DNA from 4 places in the Pseudoflavonifractor hominis genome. Region 3 is predicted to be linked to each of the others. Evidence: predicted binding sites of a transcription regulator. Region 3 holds the regulator's gene; each other region holds the start of a gene.

Region 1 (7,311 bases), on a different contig from region 3:
CATTCTGTGAAAGAAGCCCTTGGAGGCGGAAAGGGCAGCGAAGAGTTTGCAACTTTCCCTTTTTCCGGAGGGGGGAATGTGGTATACTGCTCTATGAATCAAATGAATGAGGAGACACATCCATGAAGGAGAACAAGACCGGAAAACGCCGGGAAGATACCCTGGAAGCGGGAGCGGACGGCATTATTGAAGGCCGCAACGCAGTCATTGAGGCGCTGCGCTCCGGAACCGCCATTGATAAAATCTATATTGCCCGGGGCGAGACCGACGCAGCCCTGGGGCACATTGCCTCGACCGCCCGCGGTAAGGGCGTGGTGGTGGTAGAGGCCGACCGCCGGAAGCTGGACAACATGAGCCGCACCCACTCCCACCAGGGGGTGATTGCCCTGGCCGCGGTGCGGGAGTATGCCAGCGTGGAGGATATTCTGAACGCCGCCCGCGAGAAGGGGGAGCCTCCCCTGATCGTGGTGTGTGACGAACTCTCAGACCCCCACAATCTGGGTGCGGTCATCCGCACCGCCGAGTGTGCCGGCGCCCACGGCGTCATCATTCCCAAGCGCCGCTCGGCCGGTCTGACCGCCATCGTGGCCAAGACCTCCGCCGGGGCGGTGAGCCATGTGCCGGTGGCCCGGGTGCCCAATCTGCCCGCCCTGCTCAAGGAGCTCAAGGACGAGGGAATCTGGGTCTTTGGCACGGCAGCCGACGGGGACCGCCTGCTCTATGAGGCTGACCTGAAGGGACCGGCTGCCATCGTCATCGGCAGCGAGGGGGACGGCATGGGACGGCTGGTGGCCGAGACCTGTGATTTCAAGGTGCGCATCCCCATGAAGGGGAAGCTCAACTCCCTCAACGCCAGCGCCGCTGCTGCCATCCTGCTCTACGAGGCGGTGCGCCAGCGGATGTAAGACCTCCCGCGCGGTGCGCGGAAGCTATTTCAACATAATCAGGAGAAGATCATGTCGAAGGATAACGACGACAAGTTCCATACCGAAGAACCTGAGCTGGAATTTTCTCTGGAGGACATTCTGGCGGAGTACGGACAGGAGTCACAGAAGGAACCGGATGCGCGGACCCCGATCCCCCTGGACCAGTACCAGGACCGGGAAGAGCCGGAGCCGGCCGACCCCACTCCGCCCCGCGGAGGGCGCGGGGGAAAGCGGGCCCGGGGCCATCTGCTGACCTTCCCGGGCCATTCCACCGCAGAGGAGAAGAAACAGGACGCTGTGGAGGAGCCGGCCCCACCGCAGGAGCAGACACCTGAGCCGGACCCTCCAGAACCCAAGCCTCTGGAATCCAAGACACCAAAACCCAAAGCTCCCTCCGGCGGCCGCCGCCTTGCGCAGAAGCCTGAGCCGGCGCGGAACGCGGAGAAGGCTGGAGAACCCGAGTCCGAGCCGCCCACCCCGGAAGGGGAGGAGACGGCTCCGGTCCAGTCCCAGAAGAAGGAGAAAGTCGTTCCCTTCCCGGGCGGGGAGGAAAAGGGGCTGCTGGGCCGGTTCCGAAAGCTGAAGAAGCAGGCGGATGCCTACGCGGACCACATGTTTGAGGAAGAGGGGAGCGAGGAAGCTCCCGAGGTCCGCCGGGCAGAGCGGTACATCCCGGGCGTGGATGTGGAGGAACCGGAGGAGGAGCGCCCGCCCCGACGGAAGCGCCGTCCCCCGCCGCCCATCCCGGACACGCCGCCCCAGGAGCTGTTCCGGCGCTATAACCGGGGGATGGGGGTCCTCAAGCTGCGCATCGTCCTGCTCTTTTTGCTGTGTGTACCCCTGCTCTATTTGTCGGTGGGCCAGGCGGTGAACGCACCCATGCCCGGGACCCTGGAGGGGAACCACACCCTTCAGCTCTACGCCCAGGCTGCGCTGCTGGGCGCGGCCATGCTGTTGGGGATCGATGCGCTGGGGCGCGGACTGTACCATCTGCTCATCCTGCACGTAGAGCTGGACAGCGTGATGGCCCTGGCCTGTGCCGCCGCCCTGGCGGATGCGCTGACCATGCCGCTGATGGAGGGGAGCCCCCAGCGCCAGCCCTATTGTGCCATTGCGGCCCTGGCCCTCGGCTTCAATCTGTACGGATATTACTGTAAGCGCAAGGGACTGCGGGTGGCCTGCCGCACAGCGGCCTCCGCCTCGGAGCCCTATCTGGTCACCCTGGATGAGAATAAGTGGAATGGGCGGGACGCCTATGCGAAATGGTCGGGGGAGCCGGTGGGCTTTGGCCGCCAGATCCAGGCTACCGAAGGGGCCCAGCGCATCTACCATATTATGGCCCCCCTCATTCTCCTAGCCTGTCTGCTCTTTTCGGTGCTGGCCTCCATTGGCAGGCGGCGGCCGGAGGATATCCTCTGGTGTCTTTCGGCCACCCTGAGCGCAGGAGCGTCGTTCTCTTCGACGCTTTGCTACGGCATCCCGTGGCGCTCCCTCTCCCTGCGTCTGGCGAAAAGCGGAGCCGCTCTGGCCGGCTGGGACGGGATCACCGGGACCAGCGGAAGCGCGGGGATTCTGCTGACCGATCAGGACCTCTTCCCGCCCGGGACGGTCTCCCTCAACGGGATCAAGATCTTTGGGGATTTCCCGGTAGAGAAAGTGGTGGGCGTGACCGCCACGCTCATTCGGGATACCGGCTGTGGACTGGATAAGATCTTCCACGATCTGCTCCGCAGTCAGGGGGCCATCTACCGCCGCAGCCAGGATTTCTGCTGCTACGAGGGGGGCGGTGTATCTGCCCTCATCCGGAACGAAGTAGTGCTGGTGGGCTCGGCCTCCTTCATGCATCTGATGGAGGTGCCCCTGCCCCAGGGACTGAACGTGAAAAACGCGGTATTCTGCGCCATTGACGGGGAATTGGCCGGGCTGTTTGCCCTGAAATACACCCTGCATGGCACAGTGGAGCCCGCCATCAGCGCCCTGATCAGCAACCGGATCTCCCCGGTGCTGGCCACCCGGGACTTTAATATCATCCCCGCCATGCTCCGCCAGCGCTTCAAGCTGCCGGCGGACAAGATGGAGTTCCCGGCGGTGGAGCGGCGGGTGGAGCTCTCCTCCCAGCGGCAGAGCCACAGTGAGCTGCTTACCGCCGTGCTCTGCCGGGAGGGGGTGGGACCCTTTACCGAGGCTGCCGTGGGCGGGAAACGTCTGCGCCTGGCGGTGCGGATCTCCACGGCGCTGGCCTGTCTGGGGTCCTGTGTGGGCGTGCTGCTCGCCTTTTACCTCACCTTTATGGCGGCGTATGACTCGCTGACTCCCTTTAATCTGCTGGTCTTTTTGGGCATGTGGCTGGTGCCCACCATTCTCATTTCCAACTGGGTAAACCGCTATTAGAGCGGGAGCGGAAGACAGAAAAAGGAGATGGACGGCATGAAAAAGAAATACGCGATGATGATCATGAACGAGCTTCATAACCCGGAGACCGACCATGCCCGGCTGGATACCTCCGCCACCGAGACCCATATCCTCACGGTGCGCAATCCGGAGGAGGCGGTAGCCAAGGCGGTAGAACTGGCCGATGCGGGGTTCGGCACCATTGAGGTGTGCGGCGCCTTTGGAGAAGAGCTGGCCCGGAAGATGTACGACGCGGCAGGGCACCGGCTCACCGTCTGCTATGTGGTCTGCCCCCCGGATCAGCTGGAGGCCACGCTGAAATTCTGGTCGGAGTGACCGCCAGGAGAAATTGTAAACATTCTGGAAACCCCCTTGCAAAGTGGGGCGGGAAGGGCTATCATAGGGTTAGCACTCTATAGGAAAGAGTGCTAACCCTATTTTGTTTACGATTTATGTTTTATATGGAGGCGTATATACCATGGAAAAGAAAGCCTTTCAGGCCGAATCACAGCGGCTGTTGGATCTGATGATCAACTCCATTTATACCCATAAGGAGATCTTCCTCCGGGAGCTCATCTCCAACGCCAGCGATGCTGTGGACAAGCTGGCCTACAAGGCCCTCACCGATGACCAGGTGGGTCTGAACCGCTCCGACTTCAAGATCACCCTGACTCCGGATCAGATCAAGCGGACCCTCACCATCTCGGACAACGGCATCGGCATGACCAAGGAGGAGCTGGAGCAGAATCTGGGTACCATTGCTAAGAGCGGCTCCCTCCAGTTCAAGCAGGACATGGCCGCCAAGGACGAGGGCAAGGGCAAGAGCGATGTGGACATCATCGGTCAGTTCGGTGTGGGCTTCTACTCCGCCTTTATGGTGGCCGATGAGGTGACGGTGACCTCCCGTGCCTACGGCAGCGAGGAGGCCTGGCGCTGGACCTCTGACGGCAAGGACGGCTACACCATGGAGCCCTGCGAGAAGGATACGGTGGGCACCGACATCGTACTCCACATCAAAGCCAACACGGAGGACGACCACTACGACGAATATCTGGAGCAGTACCGCCTCAGCGACCTGGTGAAGAAGTATTCGGACTATATCCACTACCCCATCGTCATGCTCATGCACAAATCACGCCAGAAGCCCCGTCCGGAGGACGCCGGTGAGGACTATAAGCCCGAGTGGGAGGACTATGACGAGTGGCAGACCCTCAACTCCATGGTTCCCCTGTGGCAGCGGCCCAAGAGCGAGGTCAAGGAGGAGGAGTACAACCAGTTCTATAAGGAGAAGTACGGCGACTGGGAGGATCCCCTGCGGGTGGTCCATGTCTCCGCCGAGGGCGCGGTGGAATATAAGGCTATGCTCTATATCCCGGCCCATGCTCCCTTTGATTTCTACTCCCGGGACTATCAGAAGGGCCTGCAGCTCTACTCCTCGGGCGTGCTCATCATGGATCAGTGCGCCGACCTGCTGCCCGACCACTTCCGCTTTGTCAAGGGCGTGGTGGACTCTCAGGACTTCTCCCTGAATATCTCCCGCGAGATGCTCCAGCATACCCGGCAGCTCAAGGTGATCGCGGGCAATCTGGAGAAGAAGATCAAGGCTGAGCTCCTCAAGCTCCAGAAGGACGAGAGGGAGAAGTACGAGCAGTTCTGGAAGGCCTTCGGCATGCAGATCAAGTACGGCATCCTGGCCGACTACGGCGCCCATAAGGAGCTGCTGAAGGACCTGCTCCTCTTCTGGTCCTCCAAGGAGGGCAAGATGGTCACCCTGGCCGAGTACCAGTCCCGCATGGCAGAGGATCAGAAGTTTATCTACTTCGCCGCCGGCGAGAGCGTGGAAAAGATCGCCCAGCTGCCCCAGACCGAGCGCATCCGGGACAAGGGCTATGAGATCCTCTACCTTACTGACGAGCCCGACGAGTTCGTCATGAACCTGCTGGGCGAGCTGGACGGCAAGGCCTTCAAGTCGGTCAGTGACAGCGATGCCCTCCCGGAGAGCGAGGAGGAGAAGGCCCAGGCCGAGAAGAAGGCGGAGGAAAACAAGGACGTACTGGACTTCGTGAAGGAGACCCTGGGCGACAAGATCAAGGAGGCCCGCATCTCCAAAATCCTCAAGACCGGCGCGGTGTGCATGACGGCCGACGGTCCGGTCACGCTGGAGATGGAGAAGTACTTCCGCCGGGTGGACCCGGACCACGCGGACAACATGAAGGCCCAGCGGGTGCTGGAGCTCAATCCCGATTCGGGGGCCTTTGCCGCCCTTCGGGAGGCCATGGAGAGTGACCAGGAGAAGGCCAAGGTCTATGCAGAGCTCCTCTACCATCAGGCCCTGCTCATTGCCGGTCTCCCCATCGAAGATACCACCCGTTACACCGAGCTGGTCTGTTCCCTGATGAAGTAAGAGAGCCTCTGGCGTAAATGCACAAAATCATGCCGCTGTAAGGACGACAAAACCGTTGGATGAAGAGAGCTCGTCTCTTTTCAAAGTATGTACTATGTAGTATAATAAAAGAAGAGCAACGGTATTACTGACAGGGGGCATGACCGATGGTTATAACCATGACTTTCTCCTCCCGGGAGGAGATCCAGCGACTTCGTGAACTGGCGCTTTCCGTATCTGAGGCGGTCACCATCCGTTCTCTTGACGGAGAAATCGCCCTGAATGCAAAATCTCCCATGGGGATCTATGCGCTGGATTTTTCCCAGCCGGTGGAGATCGTCACAGACTCTCAGTGGCTTCAGGAGCAGCTGGAGCACTGGTGATCGGACCGAGTGCAGCACAAAAATGGCATATGAACTCCGCGCCGCATTGCGGCGCGGAGTTTTTATATCCTGACTAATTTCATTGGGAGAGGGAAAGAGTCGTGACTCTGTGGATTGCAATGGGGGATTTATAAATTAACTAGCGCAGTATAGAGGCTATAATATGAAAAAATGCTTGTATACGGCCTATAAAAGGGCTCCGTTTTTATATAAGTATGCCATTGCGTGCAAAAATACGCCGTGATATACTCGTAGGCGAAAAGGAGGTATGACGTATGGTCATCGAAAAGAAATTTAACTCCATTTCTGAGATCTCTGCGCTCCAGCGCATTGCCAGCATGGCGGATAAAGAAGTCTATCTCTCCAATCAGGAGGAGACCATCAAGGTGGATGCCCGGTCCTTCATCGGACTGTTTGCCCTGGATTTTTCCCAGCCCCTCAAGGTCATCACCGACTCTCTCTATGTGATCCGCATGATCGAGATGGATCTCAGAAAGCAATCCTGCGCGGCGGCAGTTCGCTAAGCGCAGTCTCTTTTTAAATAGAAGCCGATGGGATGTTTTGTCCCATCGGCTTTCGTTTTACCGGATCTTTGCTTGTTTTTTACCTCTGATTGCTGGCTTTTCTGCCGGAGAAGAGGTATTTTATCTCAGAATCACGCATAGGAAAGAGGAAAGTCCATGGAGGCATGGAAGCTGAAAACCTGGGACCTTGTGTCTGCGCTGCTGTTCCTGGTAGGGGCCCTTTTGTTTGGGGTGGGCTGTTTTCGCCTGGGGATACTCTGGATGGCGGCTGGAGGTATCGTGGTGCTTTCCAGTATTGTGCTCGCACTGTGTAAGCTGCGTTGTCCCTTTTGCCGTCGTTTTCTGGGCCTTCTCTCCGCCGGGAACATGTCATTTTGCCCCCACTGTGGAGCTCCGCTGGAGGAGAAGAGCCGCGATATATGACATGCCGCTGCGCCTGCGCCCTTGGGGAGTGGGTGCGGCATCTTTTTCTCCCTGGTTGTCCTTGTCTCTCTACCTGGAATCATGTATAATAATGCTACTGAATTTCCGGACGTCTGTCCGCACATCTGTGACTGGAGGTTTTCCCCTCGATGAATCGACAGCTGTTGCAGCAGCTCCCCAAAATGGACGTGCTTCTGGCCCATCCGGCCATTGCGTCCGCCCAGGAGGAGCTGCCTTACTATGCACTGAAAGAGGCGGCCAGAACCGCCCTGGAGGAGCTG
Region 2 (7,311 bases), 250 kb from region 3:
TATGCCGCCGACGACATCTATGCCCTCTACGCCAAGGGGGTGCTGGCCGGGAGCGACGGAAAGCTCACCTTCCGGCCCGGGGATACGGTCACCCGCGCCGAGGCCGCCGGCATCGCCGCGCGCATGGCCCGGATGGAGCAGCGTATCACCCTCTTTTGAATGGGAATCTGAACACAGTAGGATGGATGGACCATGAAGCATTTGTTTGTGCTCAACCCCTCCGCGGGGCAGTATGACCGCAGCCAGGAGATGATCGCCCGGCTGGCCGACACCCTGGACCCCCTGGGGGTGGCATGGGAGGCCAGGGTGACCGACTACCCCGGCCACGCCGTGGAGCTGGCACGGGCGGCCGCCGAGACGGGGGAGAGCGTGCGCATCTACGCCTGCGGGGGCGACGGCACCCTCAACGAGGTGGTCAACGGGGCCGCCGGGTATCCCAACGCCGCCGTGACCCAGTACCCCTGCGGGTCGGGCAACGACTTTCTCCGGCTCTTCGGGCAGGACCGGGGGCGCTTTTATGATCTGAAGGAGCTGGTCTACGGCGACCAGGCCGCCGCCGACCTGATGGACTGCAACGGCCGCCTCTCCCTCAACATCTGCTCGGTGGGCTTTGACGCCCGCATCGGGCTGGGCATGGCCCAGTTCCGGCGCTATCCCATGGTCAGCGGTGCCATGGCCTACCAGCTCTCTCTGGTGAAGAACCTGATCGCCGGCATCGCCCGCCCCTACGAGGTGGAGGTGGACGGGGAGATCTTTGCCGGGGACTTCTCCCTGCTGTGCGCCTGCAACGGGCGCTACTATGGCGGGGGCTTCCACCCCTCGCCCCGGGCCGTCCCCGACGACGGGGTGCTGGAATTTCTGCTGGTGAAGGGGGTCTCCCGCCTGACGGTGGCCCGGCTGGTGAAGCTCTACGCCGCGGGCCGGGCGGAGGAGATCCCGGAGCTGGTCATCCTCCGGCGGGGCAGGTCCATGAAGGTGCGCTGCGACCGGCTCTCCATGGTCAATGTGGACGGGGAGCGGCTGGATACGGATGAGCTCTCCATCGCCCTCTCTGCTAAAAAAGTGAACTTTGTGTTCCCCAGGGGAGCCTCCTGGGCCCCGGCCTCCGGTGTAAAAAATGAGATTTCCGGAGAAAAAAAGAGATAAGAAGACTTTGAGGGAGATTGAGAGAGATTCGCCTGGAAATTCACCCATCATTCATAAAAAATTTAAAAATTAGGGCTTGCAGAATTGTAGAACTAAGTTTATTATAATAAGCGTGTTAGCACTCCGGTAAAATGAGTGCTAACACGCTGAACTTGTTTTGAAAAAGATTTATCACATATAAGGAGGAACCTGTTATGAAACTCAAGCCTTTGGCTGACCGCGTTGTCCTGAAGATGGTGGAGGCCGAGGAGACCACCAAGGGCGGCATCATCCTCACCGGCGCTGCCAAGGAGAAGCCCGAAGTGGCTGAGGTCATCGAAGTGGGCCCCGGCGGCGTGGTGGACGGCAAGGAAGTCGTCATGACCGTGAAGGCCGGCGACAAGGTCATCACCAGCAAGTACTCCGGCACCCAGGTCAAGATTGACGGTGTGGAGTACACCATCGTGCGCCAGGGCGACATTCTGGCTATCGTCGAGTAACAAACCACCGGCCGCTCCGGCGGCGGTGTATCAACATCTCATTTTTTGGAGGTAATTCATTATGGCTAAGATCATTTGCTACGGCGAGGAAGCCCGTCACGCTCTGGAGCGCGGCGTCAACCAGCTGGCCGATACTGTGAAGATCACCATGGGCCCCAAGGGCCGCAACGTGGTGCTGGCGAAGAAGTTCGGCGCCCCCCTCATCACCAACGACGGCGTGACCATCGCCAAGGAAATCGAGCTGGACGATCCCTTTGAGAACATGGGCGCTCAGCTGGTGAAGGAAGTCTCCACCAAGACCAACGACGTGGCCGGCGACGGCACCACCACCGCCACCCTGCTGGCTCAGGCCATCATCCGCGAGGGCCTGAAGAACCTGGCTGCCGGTGCCAACCCCATGGTCATGAAGAAGGGCATCTCCAAGGCTACCGCCGCCGCCATCGAGGCCATCAAGGCCAACAGCCAGAAGGTCAACGGCAGCGATGACATCGCCCGCGTCGGCGCTGTCTCCTCCGGCGACGAGACAATCGGCAAGCTGATCGCCGAGGCCATGGAGAAGGTCTCCCACGACGGCGTCATCACCGTTGAGGAGTCCAAGACCGCTGAGACCTACAGCGAGGTCGTGGAGGGCATGCAGTTCGACCGCGGCTACATCACCCCCTACATGGTCACCGACACCGAGAAGATGGAGGCCGTCCTGGACGATCCCTACATCCTCATCACCGATAAGAAGATCTCCAACATCCAGGAGCTGCTGCCCGTGCTGGAGCAGGTCGTCAAGACCAGCAAGCCCCTGATGATCGTGGCTGACGACGTGGAGGGCGAGGCTCTGTCCACCCTGATCGTCAACAAGCTGCGCGGCACCCTGAACGTGGCCTGCGTGAAGGCCCCCGGCTTCGGCGACCGCCGCAAGGAGATGCTCAAGGATATCGCCATCCTGACCGGCGGCACCCTGGTTTCCGCCGACCTGGGCTATGAGCTCAAGGACGCCACCCTCGACATGCTGGGCAAGGCCCGCCAGGTGAAGGTCCAGAAGGAGAACACCATCATCGTGGACGGCGCCGGCAGCAGCGAGGCCATCAAGGGCCGCGTGGATCAGATCCGCAACGAGCTGGCCATCAGCACCTCCGACTACGACAAGGAGAAGCTGCAGGAGCGCCTGGCCAAGATGGCCGGCGGTGTGGCCATCATCCGCGTGGGCGCTGCCACCGAGGTGGAGATGAAGGAGAAGAAGCTGCGCATCGAGGACGCCCTGAACGCCACCCGCGCCGCGGTTGAGGAAGGCATCGTGGCCGGCGGCGGCACCGCCTATGTGAACGCTGTCTCCGCTGTGGAGAAGCTCATCCCCGAGGTTGAGGGCGACGAGAAGACCGGCGTGCGCATCATCGCCAAGGCCCTGACCGAGCCCATGAAGCAGATCGCTGCCAACGCCGGCATCGACGGCTCCGTGGTCCTGGAGAAGATCCGTGAGTCCGGCAAGGTCGGCTACGGCTTCGACGCCTACAAGGAGACCTATGTGGACATGATCTCCGCCGGCATCGTGGATCCCACCAAGGTGACCCGCTCCGCTCTGGAGAACGCGGCTTCCATCGCCGCCACCCTGCTGACCACCGAGTCCCTGGTGGCCGACAAGAAGGAGCCCGCTGCTCCCGCTCCCGCTGCTCCCGACATGGGCGGTATGTACTAAGCAATAGCCTGAACCCATTGGGACGCAAGCAATTGCCAGAAGTACAGCCGTGAATTTACGATAAACTTACGACAATTGCAAAGAAAAAGCGTCTGATATGTATGAACGCCGCTGTCTGTGATTTGCAGACAGCGGCGTTTTATTTTGTTTATCCCTCCTGCGAAAAAAGTCTTCGGCTTCTACCTGTCGAGGGAAAAATGAAAAATCTTTTGATGGATCTTGATTTATTTTATAAGTATGTTAGTATGTAAACATACATACTAAATGCAAAGGAGGTGGGCGTATGAATCATCGGCAGAAAACAGCATTTGGTGAATATCTGGTCGGAGAGATCAAAAAGGCAGAAATGTCGCAGGAAGAGTTTTATACCGCAGTCGGCATTAAAAAACCGTACTTCTACGATCTGTTGACAGCCACGCCCCCTCCAACCGCGCTTCAGGATAAGATTGTAGCTGTACTGGATGAAAAGACTGGCGCCGATGATATCCGACGAAAACAGTTATACGATCTGGCAGCAGAAGGCCGCAACGAGATCCCAGCAGACATAGCAAAGCTCATTAAAGACAATCCGGCCAAACTGGACATGATACGCAAAACACTGAACGAGCTGCTTGCGGCGCAAGGATAAGGAGATGGAGATATGGCAGCATTAAATGAACTGATTCAAAAAATAGAGAATCCGGAGCTGCGGGCGCAGATTCAGGCAGCGGCAGACAAACTGATAAAGCAGAAAAAGTTTGGTCTTGTGTTTGAGGACCATCTTCCGGAGTGTACGCCCCTCTATGATATTCCAGTTAGAAAAGGCCTCAAAGTATCGCTTCGTAATGGAAAGGCAAATGAAACTTATACTGTTTTGAAAATTGAGGCAGGTAAGGCTCTCTGTTTGCCGAGAAATGGGAACGAAGCTGTAGAATTTGCTGTTTCAGATCTCGTAACAACGGCAGAACTGGGTGACCCAATTTACCCCTGCCTCCAGATGCTGGACGAAGTATGTAATGCGCCGGGCAGTGACCTTTGGCATACACTGATTGAAGCAGATAACTACCATGCCCTGCAGCTTCTGGAATATTTATATGCCGGCCAGGTGGACTGTATTTACATTGACCCACCCTATAATTCTGGCGCCAAAGACTGGAAATATAACAATGACTATGTTGATAACAATGATACTTACCGTCACAGCAAATGGCTTTCTATGATGAAAAAACGGCTAGAGATTGCTAGGCAGCTGTTAAATCCAAATGATTCAGTATTAATTGTAACCATTGACGAAAAAGAATACTTACATCTGGGCTGTCTATTGGAAGAAATGTTTCCAGACTCAAAAATGCAAATGGTAAGTGATGTAATTAATCCCAGAGGAGCCACTAGGGATGGCCAGTTTTCTCGATCTGACGAATATATATTTATTGTCCAACTAGGTGCAAATAGTGTTTCCTATCCGAAGGCAGGAAGTAAGCACTATGTTGAATGGTATCGTTTACGACGGACAGATTATGATTCCAGACGAGGCACTGTTAAGGGTGGAACGCGACAATTTTACCCCATTTATGTTGATACTAAGTCTGAAAAGATAGTACACATAGGAGAGCCACTTTCTATAGGTCAAGATCGAAATTCTGTACCTCAAATTGAGGGTGCTGTGCCAGTTTTTCCAATTAAAAATGACGGAACGGAAATGAACTGGGGAGTAACACCAGAGACACTTAAACTATTAATAGATAATCACTTTGTCCGTGTACGCAGAAACGATGATGAAAAGTATCAGCCTTATTTGCTTCACTATATTTCATATAAACAATTAGAAGCCATCAGAGAGGGCAAATCGTCAATTGAAGGATACAATCCTGATGGGACAGCAATTGTTGTTGAAGATGATGGCCACATTATTCGACCTGGTTCAGCTTGGAATATCGCTAGCCATAACGCCGGTACATATGGTTCAGAGATTTTAGCAAATATAATTGGGGAAAAAAGATTTAATTTCCCCAAATCACTATATTCTGTACTCGATATATTACGCTATTTTTTAAGAGAAAAACCAAATGCACTGGTGGTTGATTTTTTCGCTGGTTCAGGTACAACTCTACATGCGATTAACCTTCTCAACTTTGAAGATAACGGCAATCGTCGGTGCATTATGGTTACAAATAATGAAGTATCTTCAAGCGAGGGCAAAGTTCTTCGTGAACATGGTTTCCAGCCGGGTGATGAGGAGTGGAATGCACTAGGAATCGCACGATATGTAACATGGCCGCGAACAGTTTGTAGTATTAGAGGTTCTAATATTAAAGATCAGCCAATTAAAGGGAATTATGGTGTTATGGAAGAGGAATTTACATTGGATGAAGACAGCATAGTCCTCTCTAAAATTACAGGTAAACCAATATCAAGAAAAGTGTATATTAAGAAAAAAACACAGAAAGAACCAATTCTTTCAAATATTAAGTGCTCGGATGGGCTCAAGGCAAATGCAGTATTTTTTAAACTAGGGTTTCTTGACAAAACTAAAGTTTCCCTCGGCATGCAGTTCAAAGAGTTACTCTCTATCCTATGGATGAAAGCGGGCACCATTGGGAAATGTCCCACCATTGATGCAGGGGTACCCGATATGCTCATTCTGCCGGAAAATAAAATGGCGATCCTCAATGACGAGAACCAATTTGGAGCATTTGCGGAAAAGCTGGCACAGCATCCCGAAATCGAGGTCGTATATCTGGTGACCGATTATGAATCCAGCTTTGTTTCCATGACGCAGGCGCTGGAGGGCAAAACAACGTATCAGTTGTACCGGGATTATCTGGACAACTTTAGAATCAACGCAGGGAGGAACAGCAGATGAAAGTAAATTTAATATCCTTTCAGGATAAAGCTGTGAAGGATCTGCGTGTGGACATTGCCGACGCGCTGGACAATTATAGACGCAGGAAGAAAACGCAGGTCGTTTCCCTGCAGGCCCCCACCGGAGCCGGAAAGACGATTATTGCGGCTGGACTGATCGAGGATATCTACTTCGGATCAACCCTTGCAGATGGGACTACGTTTGACGAACAGCCGGAGGCAATTTTCGTTTGGTTGTCGGATTCTCCGGAGCTGAATGCCCAGTCCAAGCAAAAAATTGAGTTGAAAACCAGCAAACTGCGCTTCGGCCAGTGCGTCACCATAGCAGAAGATTCTTTTGATATGGAGATGCTGGAAGATGGTCATGTCTACTTTCTGAATACTCAAAAAATCAGCAGAAACGGCAAACTGACGCAGCACTCTGATGACCGGCAATACACGATTTGGGAAACCCTTGATAATACCATTCAAAACAAAGCGGACAGACTGTACTTTATTATCGATGAAGCGCACCGCGGTGCCAAGAGCAAGCGGGAAGCCGGTACAGACACCACGATCATGCAGCGGTTTATCAAGGGGTATGAATATACCGAGAACGGCATCAAGCGAAAAATGCGGGCTATGCCGGTAATCCTTGGCATCAGCGCCACTTCGGAGCGATTCAATACCTTGGTTGGCAACACCACCAACGTTGGTCTCCAAAAGTATGTAATTACAGCAGACGAGGTGCGCAGCTCGGGCCTTCTCAAGGATCGGATCGTCATTACTTATCCGGAAGATCTGGAAAAGAACAACGACATCGTACTTCTGGAAGCCGCTGTGGAAGAATGGCTGAAGAAATGCAAGCGCTGGTATCAGTACACGTCTGAGCAGCACTATGCCAATGTAGATCCGGTGCTTGTGGTTCAGGTGTGCCAAGGTCATAACGGCGCGTTGTCTGACACCAACTTGGAAGATGTACTTGCAAAAATCGAAGAAAAGGTTGGTACACCATTCAAACATGGAGAAGTTGCCCATTGCTTTGGAGAAGGGACGACTTTGGAACTGAATGGATTGACCATCCCCCATGTTAAGGCATCCGAAATCGCGGACGATCACAAGATTAAAGTGGTTTTCTTTAAGGAGGCACTTTCCACAGGGTGGGATTGTCCCAGAGCC
Region 3 (7,311 bases):
CATCTCCTCCAGCGCCTCGGCAGCGGCCTGGGCCAGCGCCCGGGTGCATCCATAGGCGGAAGCGTAGATGATGGCAGCCGTCTTCCCCTCCTTGGGGACCGGCGTGCTCCACTGGCGGTAGAGCGCCTTGCACTCCTCCAGCGTCTCGGTCAGCACGGGGCCGTGGCTGGTGCAGGCCATCTCCGCCTCGGCGGGCAGCTTGCTGAGACCAGCCTGGACATAGGAGGCAAAGGGTCCGAAGATGCACTGATAATAGAAGTGACGCTCCCCGGCATAGGCCGCCTTGTCATGGATCTTGCTGTCCAGCATGGTGGGCTCACAGAAATGGGCGCCTAGAAAATCACAGGTAAATACCACCTTGTCCGCCGGGTCCCAGGTAAACATGGAATCGGCCCAGTGGAGCATGGGGGCCGGAATGAATTCCAGCGTCTTTCCGCCCAGATCCAGGGTGTCCCCCGCCTTGACCACCTGCACCGGGAAGGTGCGGTTGGTGATGTCCTCCAGATGCTTCTTTCCAGCCGCGGTGCAGAAGATCTTCAGGTCGGGGCAGCGCTCCAGCAGCTTGGACACGCTGCCAGAGTGGTCCGGCTCGTTGTGATTCATAATGAGGTAGTCCACCCGCTCCAGCGGGATCACCTGTTCAATGTTCTCCACATATTCCTCAAAATAGTCGGTATGTACCGTTTCAATGAGGACATTTTTCTCTCCGGTCAGGAGATAGGCATTGTAAGAAGTCCCGTACTTGGACTCCATCACAATATCAAAGACGCGCAGCGATGGATTCAGTACACCCACCGACCAGACGCCCTCTCTCAACGCAATGGCGCTCATTTTCATACCTTCTTTCTAGGTTATCGACTTCAGTATAGGACCCTTTTTATATACTGTCAAGTCTGATCCCTTGCTTGGGCCTGCCAGACTATTGATTCTTCTCCATTCCTTTCCCTGTCACAATACACAAAAGCGCCTCTCCGACCCCGGTTTTCATCTGCTAACCACTTCTCTTTTCTCTTAAGGAATCTGCAAAATGCTCCTTCCTTGACTTTCCGCACAGCGGGCGATACAATATTTTCATTCTGTGTCATGTGATTTTTTGCGATCCAACAAGGGGGAAATAAGGTTCTATGTTCGTCTATCTGGACCACGCCGCTACCACTCCCGTCTGCGCGGAGGCCGCGCAGGCCGCTCTGGAGGAGATGACCGCCGCATTCGGCAATCCTTCCGCACGCCACGCCTTCGGCCAGCAGGCCGCCCAGCGGCTGGAGGAACGCCGGGCCGTTGTGGCTGAGGCCCTGGGCTGCACGCCGGAGGAGGTCTTTTTCACCTCCTGCGGCACCGAGGGGGACAACTGGGCCATCCAGGCCGCGGTGGAGCATGGGCGGCGGCGGGGCCGTCATATCATTACCACTGCCATTGAGCACTCCGCTGTGCTGGAGCCCATCAAGGCCCTGGAGGGCAAGGGCTGGTCGGTGACCCGTCTCAAGCCCGACCGGCAGGGCCGGATCTCGCCGGAGGACCTGCGCGCCGCCCTGCGGGAGGACACGGTGCTGGTCTCCATGATGCTGGTCAACAACGAGCTGGGCACCCTTCAGCCGGTGGCGGAATGCGCCCGCATCGTCAAGGCATATGCGCCGGAGATCCTCTTCCACACCGACGCGGTGCAGGGTTTTCTGAAAGTTCCCTTTACCGTGAAGGAGCTGGGTGTGGACCTGCTCACCGTGAGCGGCCACAAGATCCGCGCCCCCAAGGGCATCGGCGTCCAATATATCCGGAGCGGGCTCAAGCTCTCTCCCCTGCTGCGGGGCGGCGGACAGGAGCGCGGACTGCGCCCCGGTACCGAGCCCACCGCCCAGATCGCGGCCCTTTCGGCCGCCTGCCGGCTCTGGATGGACCACGGGACGGAATACCGCGCCCATATGGAGTCCCTCAAGGCCTATGCGCTGGAGCAGCTCCCGGCCCGTGTGGAGGGGCTGGAGATCGTCACACCCGGGGACGCCCCCCATATCTGTTCCGTCTCTCTGCCCGGCTATCCCAGTGAGATGCTGGTGCGGGCGCTGAGCGACCAGGGGATCTGTGTCTCCTCCGGGTCCGCCTGTCACAAGGGAAAGCCCAGCCATGTCTTTGCCGCCCTGGGCCTGCCCAAGCGCACCGCCATGGGGGTGCTGCGCATCTCCTTCGGTCCCACCAGCACCCGGGACGAGGTGGACGCCCTGGCCGACGCCCTCTCTGCCATCCGGTCCAGCCGTGTGGGGGCCTGATCGCGTGTCTGTTTCTCTTCCATATTTTACACTTCATCAGAAAGGCACCGGCGGAGCGAGGTATCGCCGGCTTGGTCAAATCATATGTTCTCTTATCTGAATCGGGGGCGGGCTTTCTACCAGAATCTGCTCTTTCTGGCCCTGCCTATCCTGTTCCAGAATCTCATCACCACATCCCTGGGCATGATCGACACCTTCATGGTGGGCAGCCTCGGCGAAGCTCCCCTGGCCGCCGTGGCCCAGGCCAATATCCTGGTCTTCATCATTCAGCTGATCATCTTCGGGCTGCAGAGCGGCTCCTCCGTGCTCATCAGCCAGTACTGGGGCAAGGGCGATACCGACGCCATCAACCGGGTCATGGGCGTGGGCTTCTATCTGGCCGGCGCCATCTCCGCCCTCTTCGCCGCCTCCCTCTTTTTCTTCCCCTATCAGATCATCGGTCTGCTCACCGACAACCAGGAGCTCATCCCCCTGGCCGTGGGCTATGCCCGCATCGTGGGCTTCTCCTATCTGTTCAACAGCATCACCGGCGTCTATACCGGCGCCCACCGCAGCATGGAGAATCCCAAGCTGGGCCTGTGCATCTACGCCGCCTCCATGTGCACCAACACCTTCCTGAACTGGGTGCTCATCTTCGGCAATCTGGGCGCGCCCCGGCTGGAGGTGGAGGGCGCCGCCATCGCCACCCTCACCTCCCGCATCGTGGAATTCATCATCATGGTGGTCTATGCCAAGTGCAACCGCCGCTTCCGCCTCAAGCCCGCCGTGCTCTTCCGCCCGGACCGGGCGCTGGTGCAGAAGTTTTTCCGCTATGCCACCCCCGTGGTGGTCAATGAGATGCTGTGGGGTCTTGGCACCTCCATGTATAAGGTCATCATGGGACATATGGAGGGGAGCACCCAGATCCTGGCCGCCCGAGCCATCTCGGGCAACATCGAGGATATCTGCATCGTGGCCGTGCTGGCCATCGCCAACACCACCGCCATCATCATCGGCCGGGAGATCGGCGCGGGCCGCCGCTCCACGGTCTATGAGCTGGCCACCGCACTGGACACCATCTCCTTCCTCTGCGGCGCCGTGATCGGCACCCTCCTGGTGATCTCGGCCCATACCTGGCTGCCGGTGGTGGTCTATCCCCTCTTCCACCTCACCCCGGTCTCGTCGGAGATCGCCACCATCATCCTCACCTTCATCGGCTGTCTGATGCCCCTGCGCTCTTTTGATACCACCAACACCGTGGGCGTCCTCCGGGGCGGCGGAGACATCCGGGTGGCCGCCATCATCGATGTGTCTGCCATGTGGCTGGTGGCCATTCCTCTGGCCGCCTTCTTCGCCCTGGTGCTCCGCTGGAACATTGTCTGGGTCTATGTGGCCGTGACGGTGGAGCAGTTGGTCAAGTCCACGCTGGGCATTCTCCGCTTCCGGTCCCACGCCTGGATCAACGACATCACCCGCGCCGGCGCCTGAGCGCCGCCCTCTTCCCCGGAAAGGAGCATCTGTATGCTGCGGCTCACCGTTCTCATCGAAAATTCCGCGCCCGACCACCTGATTGCCGAGCACGGCCTCTCCCTGCACCTGGACTACGAGGGCCACTCCTATCTTCTGGACAGCGGCACCTCCGGCCTGTTTGTGCGCAACGCGGACCGGCTGGGCATCGACCTGAGCCGGGTGGAGCGGGCTGCCCTCTCCCACGGCCACGACGATCACGCCGGCGGGTTCTCCGCCTTCTTCCGGCGCAACCAACAGGCCCCGGTACTGGCCCGCCCCGCCGCGGTCCAGGCCTATCTGGAGGACACCGCCGATCCTTCCCGCCGCCCGGCCGGTGTGGACCCGGATCTCTTTACCAAATGGGCTGGGCGCTTTGATCTGGCCGACGGCCCCCGGCTTCTGGCCCCCGGGCTCCACCTGATCCCCGACGCGGTCTCCCACGAGCAGTCCCTGGTGGCCGAGACCGCCCACGGGCTGGTGGTGATGAACTCCTGCTGCCACGCCGGAGCCGCCCACATCGTCCACGAGGTGCGCGCCCTCTTTCCCACCCAGAAGGTCCACGCCATCGTGGGGGGATTCCACCTGGTGGGCAAGACCGGGATGGGCTCCCTGGGTGTGGCACCGGAGCAGGTGCGCCTCCTCTCCCGCCGGCTGGCCGAGGAGCTGGAGGTGGAGCAGATCTGTACCGGTCACTGCACCGGCCATCCGGCCTTTGATCTGATGGCCCAGCAGGAACCCGGATGCCTCATACCGCTCCATACCGGGACCTGTCTCTCCTTTTAAAAGAGCCCGGTTTTTTTAGCAGACTCTCCCGCCTTATGCAAGTCATAAGGCGGGATTTTCGTTCACATTTAATTTACATCCCCCCTATTGACAATTGCTGGTGAGGGTGGTACATTATCTTTAGCACTCAGGTACAAAGAGTGCTAAACCAATCCGCCGCAAAGGAAGTGATGCGCATGGATCTGAGCGAACGAAAAAAGCGGATTCTCCGTGCCATCATTGAAAGCTATATCTCCACCGCCGAGCCGGTGGGCTCCAAGGCCATTGCCGACTCCCTGGACCGTTCGGTCTCTTCGGCCACCATCCGCAATGAGATGGCTGATCTGGAGTCCATGGGCCTGCTGGAAAAGCCCCACACCTCGGCCGGACGGATCCCCTCTCCCCAGGGGTACCGGTTCTACGTCAATGAGCTGATGGAAGAGCACCAGCTCTCCGTGCAGGAGACCGAGCGCATCAACCGCGCCCTGCGTCTCAAAATGCAGGAGCTGGATCGCGTCATTTCCGAGGCTGGACGGGTGGTCTCCCGTCTCACCAATTATCCCGCCTTTGCCCTCTCATCCGGGTTTGAGCGGGTGACCATCCGGCGCTTTGACCTGTTGATGGTGGAGCGAAACGCCTTCATTATTGTGGTCATGACCGACAACAATCTGGTGCGCAACAAGCTGGTGCAGCTGCCCTCCGATCTGACTGAGGCGCAGCTCCAGATGCTCAACACCCTGCTCAACACCACCTTTACCAATCTGACGCTGGAGGAGATCACGCCCGAACTCATGCGGGTGGCACAGCATGCCGCCGGTGATGCCTATGGCCTGATCAGCTTGGTGGTCTCCTTCGCCATGGAGGTGCTGGAGGGTCTGGAGCACCGGCGGGTCCACACCGCGGGTCTGGCCCATCTGCTGGAGCTTCCAGAGTATCAGAATCTGGAACGGGCCCAGCCCCTGATGAGCTATCTCTCCGAGGACCAGGACGCCGCCCGCTTCCCCATTCCCAAGGATGGCCCCATGAAGATCCTCATTGGTCCGGAAAATGTGGCCGACGCGCTGAAGGATACCAGCGTGGTCATGGCCAGCTACGACATTGGGGACGGCATGCGGGGCATCATCGGAGTCGTGGGCCCCACACGGATGGATTACGCAAAGATCACCGCCCGCCTGTCCTATTTTGCGGAGGGTCTCACCCGGCTGTTTGGCCAGGGAGAACTTCCCACCGGGGACGGACGCAACGATGAAACATAATAGGAGGGAACCTCTTTGAGTAAGAAAGAGAACGAGCAGGCCGTGGAACAGGCCGAGCAGATGGAGCCGGAGACCGTGACCGAAGAGGTCACGGAGGGCGCCGCCCCTGAGACGGACACCCCCGATCCTCTGCTCTCGGAGCTGGAGGCGCTCAAGGATACCCTGGCCCAGAAGGAGGATCAGTACCTCCGCCTGGCCGCCGAGTATGACAACTACCGCCGACGCTCCCAGAAGGAAAAAACCGACGCCTACCAGAGCGCCAAGTCGGACGCCGTGCTGGCTTTTCTCCCGGTGTATGACAACCTGGAGCGGGCCCTCAAGCAGGAGACCGCCGACGAGGCCTATAAAAAGGGCGTGGAGATGACCATGAATGGTCTCAAGGAGGTCCTCTCCAAGCTGGGCGTCGAGGAGATCCCCGCGCTGGGCCAGACCTTTGACCCCAACCTTCACAACGCCGTGATGCATGTGGAGGACGAAAACGCCGGAGAAAATACCGTCGTGGAGGTCTTTCAGGCCGGCTTCCAGTCCGGTGACAAGGTCATCCGGTTTGCCATGGTAAAGGTGGCAAACTAAGAAGAAGCGCGAAGGGCCCGGAGCAGGCACACAGCAGCGAGCAGTGTGCCGTCCGCGCAGGACCCGCAGCGTGACAACAAGCGCGGAGGGTTCACATCCCATTTTCACTTTGTTTAAAATAAATTTCGATATATTGGAGGAAACACATTATGTCCAAGATCATTGGTATTGACTTAGGTACGACGAACAGCTGCGTAGCGGTTATGGAGGGCGGCGAGGCCGTCGTCATCCCCAACGCGGAAGGTAACCGCACCACCCCCTCTGTGGTGGCCTTCTCCAAGGACGGCGAGCGCATGGTAGGTCAGGTGGCCAAGCGCCAGGCCATCACCAACCCCGACCGCACCGTCATCTCCATCAAGCGTGAGATGGGCAGCGATTATAAGGTGAACATCGACGGCAAGGCCTACACTCCCCAGGAGATCAGCGCCATGATCCTTCAGAAGCTGAAGGCGGACGCCGAGGCCTATCTGGGCCAGCCTGTTACCGAGGCCGTCATCACCGTCCCCGCCTACTTCACCGACGCCCAGCGTCAGGCCACCAAGGACGCCGGCAAGATCGCCGGTCTGGATGTCAAGCGCATCATCAACGAGCCCACCGCCGCCGCTGTGGCCTACGGTGTGGATAAGGAGCAGGCCCAGAAGGTCATGGTCTACGACCTGGGCGGCGGCACCTTCGATGTGTCCATCCTGGACATCGACGACGGCGTCATCGAGGTTCTGGCCACTGCCGGTAACAACCGCCTGGGCGGCGACGACTTCGATAAGTGCGTCATGGACTGGATGGCCGCCGAGTTCAAGAAGGACACCGGCATCGACCTGACCGGCGACAAGGTCGCCATGCAGCGCCTGAAGGAGGCCGCTGAGAAGGCCAAGATCGAGCTCTCCGGCGTCACCTCCACCAGCATCAACCTGCCCTATATCACCGCGGACGCCACCGGTCCCAAGCATCTGGACCTGACCCTGACCCGCGCCAAG
Region 4 (7,311 bases), on a different contig from region 3:
TTTGGAATAAAAAATTCTGTCGCTTTATCTTACTAAATCGACAGGCCTGTGTCAATGGAGTCCGCCTGTTTCAGCATTTTTTCTTTTCATCCTTCCCTCGTCAAGCATCGCCGGAGAACCTCTCCACGACTCTGGGCCGCTTGCATCCCGGAGCCCGGCGCGCTATAATGAGGGACATGTCTGTTATCTTGATTGGAGTGTCTGCTTATGAAGATCTCTACCCGCTCCCGCTTTACCACCCATAAAATCGTGCTGATCGGCCTCATGTCCGCCCTGGTGCTCATCTTCTCCGGCTTCCGGATCCTGATCCCCATCTCGGTGGACAACGCCGCCATCCAGCTGGGCAACATCATGTGCGTCCTCTCCGGCCTGCTGCTGGGCCCCGTGGGCGGCCTCTCCTGCGCCATCGGTTCCGCCCTCTACGACCTGACCAACCCGATGTACGCCCCCGAGGCCTGGATCACCTTTATCAACAAATTTTTCATCGGCTTTTTCACCGGTCTGATCGCCCATTGGCATGGACGCAAAAGCCTCTCCTTCCGCTGGAACCTGTCCGGCGCCATTGTGGGCTCCCTGGTCTATGTGGTCCTCTATTTCTGCAAGAGCTGGCTTATGGGCGCCTTTGTGTTCAGCCTCTCCCCCGGCTCGCCCATGCTGATCTTCCTGGCCACCAAGTGCCTGACCTCTACCATCAACGCCATTCTGGCCGTGGCGGTAGCCGTCCCCCTGTGGGAGATGATCCGCCCCCCACTTCTTCGCGCCGGCGTGATGATGCCCTGAACATGCAACAGCCCGGAGCGTCTTTGAAAGACGCTCCGGGCTGTTTGATTTATATGACACGCCGCTCTCCGCCATGGGTGCACTCCAGGAGCACCTGGGGGAAGCCCCGCACAAAGAGGATCGTGGTCACAGTGGCCGCCACCAGATCGGCAATGGGCTCCGAGAAGAAGGTGGCCTCCGCCCCAAAGAAATAGGGCAACAGCAGGAGGCCCGCCAAAAAGACGCTCTTGCGGAACAGGGAGCAGAACAGCGCCCGCCGCACCCGGCCCAGGGCCGTGGTCTCGTCCACCAGCGGATACTGTACCGCCAGAGGGATGATCATACAGGTGAACATCTTGATGTAGCGCACCGACCGGGCGGCGATCTCTCCGTCTGAGGTAAAGAGGCGCACAAAGAGCGGAGAGACCGTATAGGTGACCACCATCATCACACCGCAGAAGATCAGGCACAGGATCACGATGGTCTGAATGGCCTTTTTGATCCGCTCAGGGGCACCCGCCCCAAAGTTGAAGCTGACCACCGGCTGGGTCCCCAGGGTCATCCCGCCCATGGGCATGGTGATGAGGAGCAGATAGCTCTGCACAATGGTGGCGCAGGTCACCAGCGTATCGCCCAGCCCCGGCCCGCCATAGCGCTGGAGCACCGTGTTGAGGATGATGAGCAGCACACTGTCGGTGGCGATGATCAGGAAGGGGGACAGTCCAAAGACCAGTACCCGGCGCATGATGGCCCCGTCAAAGCCGCCCCACCCCAGGCGCACCGGCATGCGCTTACGCAGCAGAGCTCCCAGCACAAAGGCACAGGAGGCCATCTGGGAGATCACGGTGGCCAGTGCCGCACCGGCCACATCCATTTTCAGTCCAAAGATAAAGATGGGGTCCAGAATGATGTTGAGCACCGCGCCCAGCATCACGGTGGCCATGCCCAGCCCGGAAAATCCCTGGCAGATCAGAAAGTTGTTCATGCCGTTGGCCATCAGGGCAAAAAAGGTTCCCGCCGTATAGATGGTCATATAGGTGTTGGCATAGGGGAAGGTGATCTCACTGGCGCCAAACCACATGAGCAGATGGTCCTTGGCCAGCAGGAAGCTCACCGTCAGCACCAGGGACAGAACCAGCAGCATGAGAAAGCAGTTGTTCAGGATGCGCCGGGCCTCTTCTTTCCGGCCCTCTCCCATGCGCATGGCCATGATGGGGCTGCCTCCCAGTCCTACCAGACTGGCAAACGAACTGAGCAGGGTCACGATGGGTCCGCATACACCCACCCCTGCCAGTGCCAGTCCCCCGATGTCGGGGATATTTCCGATATACATCCGGTCCACGATGCTGTAAAGCACGTTGACCAGCTGGGCCAGCATCGTGGGAATGGCCAGGCGAAGCACCAGCTTCCCTACCGGGTCACGTCCCAAGTCGTTGGTCCGTCTCATACTCTCCTTCTCCTTTCTCTAAATGTGGTACATATGGGGAATAGTATAGTCTTTTTTCCAGAGAGCGTAAAGAGTCAAACCCAACGCAAATACCACAAAAAAGTCTTGACGTTTGGGATTCCATCTGGTATCTTGGACAGCGTCAAGTCAATCCTCGCTCCAGCGCATCACCGGATGTCTGGAGACCGAGTGCCTGTACATATCCCGTAGGTCTTTGAAGGGATATGCCGCAGGCGCTTTTTTTGTGTCCGGGATACTCCCTCCCGGTCCGATTTCTCTGAACAAAGGATGTGCCGCCATGAGACAATCTGCTCTGTACCGAGAATTCACCACCTATGTGACCCTCAATATTCTGGGTTCCCTGGGCCTCTCATGTTATATTCTGGCCGATACCTTTTTTGTGGCCAGCCGTCTGGGGGCCGACGGACTCACCGCCCTCAATCTGGCCATCTCTGTCTTCGGGCTTCTCAACGGTCTTGGCATGATGCTGGGGATCGGCGGCGGCGCGCGCTACTCCATCTTTCAGGCCCAGGGCATGGAGCGGGAGGCCAACCGCACCTTTACCATCGCCTTTCTGACCGGCGCGGGTCTTGGACTGTTCTTTGCCCTGTGCGGACTGTTCTTTGCCCGCCCGCTGGCCGCGCTGCTGGGGGCCGAGGGGCATATCCTGCCCATGTGCGCCACCTATCTGCGCACCGCGCTCTCCTTTGCGCCCTTCTTCATCCTCAACCAGGTCATGACCGCCTTTGTCCGCAACGACGGCAACCCCAAGCTGGCCATGGCGGCCATGCTCACCAGCAGCCTGACCAACATCGTGCTGGACTATGTGTTCCTCTATCCCCTGGATATGGGGATCTTCGGTGCGGCCTTTGCCACCGGCGTGGCCCCAGTGGTGGGTCTGCTCCTCTCCTCCCTCCACATTCTCACCGGGCGCAGCCGCTTCCGCCTGGTCCGTGAGCCCATGCGCCCCCGCCATCTTTTCTCCCTCTCCGCGCTGGGTGGCGCGGCCTTCCTCAACGAGTGTTCCACCAGTGTGGTGCTCGTGGTCTTTAATCTCCTGATCCTCCACCTGGCCGGAAACCTGGGGGTGGCCGCGTACAGCATCGTGGCCAATCTGGCCTTCGTCATGCTGGGTATCTTCAACGGTATCTCCAACGGAACCCAGCCCCTGGTCAGCCAGGCCTGCGGCCGGGGGGACCTGCCCCGGCAGCGCACCCTCTACCGCATGGCCCTGATCCTGGCCACCGTGTTCGGCGTGGGAATCACCGCGCTGGGTCTCTTTGCCTCCCCGCCCCTGGTGGCCCTCTTCAACTCCGCCGGGGACCCGGCCCTCCAGTCCCTGGCCGAGGGCGGGATGCACCTGTACTTCCTCGGATTCCTCTTTGTGGGCTTCAACCTTATCACCGCATCCTATCTGGGCGCCACGGAGCGGCCCCTCCCCTCCTCCCTTCTCTCCTTTTTCCGGGGCTTTGTGGGGATCGTGGTGCTGGCCCTCTGCTTCGGCCTGCTCTTCGGTCTGACCGGCGTATGGCTGGCCTTCCCCGCCGCCGAGCTGCTGACCGCCCTGGCCGGTGCGGCCGTCCAGCGCCGGGAATTCCTTCGAACCCAGAATTAGCACTCTTAATGTCAGAGTGCTAAGTTTACAATTTAGACATAATTTATTGTATATTTGTTCACAAACTCGCTCTATACTAGAGGCAACAAAACAAGGTGAGAAGGCAAACCGGTGTTCTCCGGACCTCCTCACAGCGGCTCAGACCAGAGAGAAAACCGCTGAAATAGCAGTCCTTTTCTTTCATTGCTAATCTCTGTTCTCCGCCGTAAATCTGAAAGGAGACCTTCATTATGTTTGGTATGCTTCCGTTTGAGCGCACAAATGACAACTTTTTCGACACCTTTGATAATTTCCAGCGCAAATTCTTCGGGGAGAGCGGCGCCAATATGCCCGCCTTCCGCACCGACATTCGGGACGCCGGCGAGCACTTTATTTTAGAATGCGAGCTGCCCGGCTTCCGCAAAGAGGACATCCGACTGGATCTGAAGGATGGCATCCTCACCATCGCTGCCCAGCGCAGCGAGAGTGAGGAGGACAAGGCGCAGAAGGGCCAGTACATCCGGCGGGAGCGCCGCTACGGCACCTTCTCCCGCAGCTTTGACGTGACCGGCATCGACGAGAGCGGCATCACCGCCGCCTATAAGGACGGCATCCTGGAGCTCCGGCTCCCCAAGGCCCGCCCCGTTGTGCCCGAGGCTAAGCGCATCGCCATCGACTAAACCTCGCAGACGGGGAGCCGGTCAGTCCACACTGGCCGGCTCCTCTTCCGTTTTCAGCGCGGGGGTCCAGTGGGGGCAGACCTCGCCCGGCTGGGGATGGGGCATTCCCCGTCGGCCGCAGTGCCCATACCAGAGGGGGTGAAAGCGTTCGCCCCGTCCCAGCACGAAGTGCTGGTGGTAATATTTGCACGTCCCACATATCTCCGCCTCCACCATGTAGTAGCGCGTGGTTTTCATATTTATCACCTCATTTATTATTCTACTATTGTTTGATAGTAGAATCAACCCTATCAAATGATAGTAGCATATAATGCAGATGAGGTGACGCTTCATGTATCTACCACGTCTGCGAGAATTGCGCGAAGATTTTGATTTGACCCAACGCCAGGTAGCCGAAGTGCTCGGGATTGACCAACGGGTGTATAGCACATACGAAACCGGAAAGCGGGAATTGCCCCTGCGCCATCTGGCTGTACTGGCTGACTACTATCATGTTACCACCGATTATCTATTGGGGCGGGAATGACCCCAATGGAACACCGTTTCTTTTGAAAGGATGTGAACTGCGTTATGAACGCTCAGAAATATACCCAGAAATCCCTGGAGGCCATCCAGAACGCCCAGGCCATCTGCACCGAATACGCCAATCAGCAGATCGAGCAGCCCCATATCCTGCTCGCCCTTCTGCTGGCCGAAAACGGTCTGATCCCCCAGCTGCTCACCCACATGGGCCTGACTGTCCCCTCTCTCACCGCCGCGGTCAAGGCCGAGGTGGAAAAGCTGCCCCGTGTCACCGGCTCCGGCCGGGAGCAGGGCAAGGTCTATGTGGCCCAGGACGTGGACCAGGCTCTCAATAGCGCCGAGTCCATCGCCGCCTCCATGAAAGATGAATATGTCTCGGTGGAGCATCTGCTCCTGGCGCTGGCGGAGCACCCCAACGCCGCTCTGAAGGAGCTTTTCCGCATTTACAACGTGACCAAGGAGGGGATCCTGCAGGCCCTCTCGGCCGTCCGCGGCAACCAGCGCGTCACCTCGGACAACCCGGAGGAGACCTACGACGCCCTGAAGAAATACGGCTCCGACCTGGTGGAGCGGGCCCGGCAGAACAAGCTGGACCCGGTCATCGGCCGGGATGACGAGATCCGCAATGTGATCCGCATCCTCTCCCGCAAGAGCAAGAACAACCCCGTCCTCATCGGCGAGCCCGGCGTAGGCAAAACTGCCATCGCCGAGGGGCTGGCCCAGCGGATCGTAAAGGGCGATGTGCCCACCTCTCTGAAGGATAAGACCATCTTCGCTCTGGACATGGGCTCCCTCATCGCCGGCGCCAAGTACCGCGGCGAGTTTGAGGAGCGGCTCAAGGCCGTCCTCAACGAGGTCAAGAAGAGCGAGGGACGCATCATCCTCTTCATCGATGAGCTCCACACCATCGTGGGCGCCGGCAAGACCGAGGGCGCCATGGACGCGGGCAACCTGCTCAAGCCCCTGCTGGCCCGGGGTGAGCTCCACTGCATCGGCGCAACCACCCTCAACGAGTACCGCCAGTATATCGAGAAGGACGCCGCTCTGGAGCGCCGCTTCCAGCCCGTACTGGTCAACGAGCCCACGGTGGAGGACACCATCGCCATCCTCCGCGGCCTGAAGGAGCGCTACGAGGTCTTCCACGGCGTGAAGATCCAGGACGGCGCCATCATCGCCGCCGCCACCCTCTCCAACCGCTATATCACCGACCGCTTCCTCCCCGACAAGGCCATCGACCTCATCGACGAGGCCTGCGCCATGATCCGCACCGAGATCGACTCCATGCCCACCGAGCTGGATGTGATCCAGCGCAAGATCATCCAGCACGAGATCGAGGAGGCCGCCCTCAAGAAGGAGGATGACGCTCTCTCCCGGGAACATCTGGAGGAGATCCAGAAGGAACTGGCCGAGATGCGGGACGAGTTCAATGCGAAAAAGGCCCAGTGGGAGAACGAAAAGAACGCCATCGGCAAGGTCCAGCAGCTCCGGGCCGAGCTGGAGGAGGCCAACGCCCAGCTGGAGAAGGCCCAGCGGGAGTATGATCTGGAGAAGGCCGCTCAGCTCCAGTACGGCCGCATCCCCGAGCTCCGCCGTGCCCTCGAGGCCGAGGAGGCCGTGGCTCAGCAGGGTCGGGAGGCCTCCCTTCTGCGGGACAAGGTCACAGAGGAAGAGATCGCCCGCATCATCGAGCGCTGGACCGGTATCCCGGTCAGCAAGCTCATGGAGGGCGAGCGGGAGAAGCTCCTCCACCTGGAGGACATCCTCCACCAGCGGGTGGTGGGACAGGACGAGGCCGTGCGTCTGGTCTCCGAGTCCATCCTGAGAAGCCGGGCCGGCATCGCCGATCCCAACCGTCCCATTGGCTCCTTCCTCTTCCTGGGCCCCACCGGCGTAGGTAAAACCGAGCTGGCCAAGACCCTGGCCGAGGCCCTCTTTGACAGCGAGAAGAACATGGTGCGCATCGACATGAGCGAGTATATGGAGAAGTTCTCGGTCTCCCGCCTCATCGGTGCCCCTCCGGGATATGTCGGCTATGAGGAAGGCGGTCAGCTCACCGAGGCGGTGCGGCGTAAGCCCTACTCCGTCATCCTCTTCGATGAGGTGGAGAAGGCCCATCCCGACGTCTTCAACGTCCTGCTCCAGGTCCTGGACGACGGCCGCATTACGGACAGCCAGGGCCGCACCGTGGATTTCAAAAATACCATCATCATCCTCACCTCGAACCTGGGCTCCCAGTACCTGCTGGACGGCATCGGCTCCGACGGCGAGATCAATGAGACCGCCAAAGAGCAGGTCAACGAGCTGCTCAA

What was found. Region 3 encodes HrcA, which represses chaperone genes, less so after heat shock. Its sites were predicted from a motif close to TGTTAGCACTCNNNNNNNNNGAGTGCTAACA; they were not measured.
Region 1: htpG (molecular chaperone HtpG) is a predicted target of HrcA. The motif match lies at 3,721-3,751, and genes of this name have one in related genera.
Region 2: H8S34_RS07030 (co-chaperone GroES) is a predicted target of HrcA. The motif match lies at 1,260-1,290, and genes of this name have one in related genera.
Region 4: H8S34_RS02520 (Hsp20/alpha crystallin family protein) is a predicted target of HrcA. The motif match lies at 3,983-4,013, and genes of this name have one in related genera.

Annotation. Positions count from the first base shown of each region.
Region 1 covers NZ_JACOPR010000011.1:59,840-67,150, reverse strand. The annotation lists gene rlmB (23S rRNA (guanosine(2251)-2'-O)-methyltransferase RlmB) at 123-905, shown strand; gene H8S34_RS14005 (hypothetical protein) at 957-3,317, shown strand; gene H8S34_RS14000 (DUF6506 family protein) at 3,354-3,653, shown strand; gene htpG (molecular chaperone HtpG) at 3,796-5,721, shown strand; gene H8S34_RS13990 (hypothetical protein) at 5,868-6,083, shown strand; gene H8S34_RS13985 (hypothetical protein) at 6,359-6,607, shown strand; gene H8S34_RS13980 (hypothetical protein) at 6,764-7,030, shown strand; gene selA (L-seryl-tRNA(Sec) selenium transferase) at 7,180-7,311, shown strand, end outside.
Region 2 covers NZ_JACOPR010000003.1:369,271-376,581, reverse strand. The annotation lists gene H8S34_RS07040 (S-layer homology domain-containing protein) at 1-159, shown strand, start outside; gene H8S34_RS07035 (diacylglycerol/lipid kinase family protein) at 193-1,146, shown strand; gene H8S34_RS07030 (co-chaperone GroES) at 1,341-1,625, shown strand; gene groL (chaperonin GroEL) at 1,687-3,312, shown strand; gene H8S34_RS07020 (hypothetical protein) at 3,596-3,940, shown strand; gene H8S34_RS07015 (site-specific DNA-methyltransferase) at 3,953-6,154, shown strand; gene H8S34_RS07010 (DEAD/DEAH box helicase) at 6,151-7,311, shown strand, end outside.
Region 3 covers NZ_JACOPR010000003.1:114,893-122,203, forward strand. The annotation lists gene H8S34_RS05870 (FprA family A-type flavoprotein) at 1-831, opposite strand, end outside; gene H8S34_RS05875 (cysteine desulfurase family protein) at 1,125-2,258, shown strand; gene H8S34_RS05880 (MATE family efflux transporter) at 2,343-3,725, shown strand; gene H8S34_RS05885 (MBL fold metallo-hydrolase) at 3,759-4,529, shown strand; gene hrcA (heat-inducible transcriptional repressor HrcA) at 4,706-5,764, shown strand; gene grpE (nucleotide exchange factor GrpE) at 5,780-6,337, shown strand; gene dnaK (molecular chaperone DnaK) at 6,487-7,311, shown strand, end outside.
Region 4 covers NZ_JACOPR010000001.1:520,986-528,296, forward strand. The annotation lists gene H8S34_RS02505 (ECF transporter S component) at 208-780, shown strand; gene H8S34_RS02510 (MATE family efflux transporter) at 830-2,206, opposite strand; gene H8S34_RS02515 (MATE family efflux transporter) at 2,505-3,821, shown strand; gene H8S34_RS02520 (Hsp20/alpha crystallin family protein) at 4,052-4,480, shown strand; gene H8S34_RS02525 (hypothetical protein) at 4,502-4,717, opposite strand; gene H8S34_RS02530 (helix-turn-helix domain-containing protein) at 4,812-5,006, shown strand; gene clpB (ATP-dependent chaperone ClpB) at 5,051-7,311, shown strand, end outside.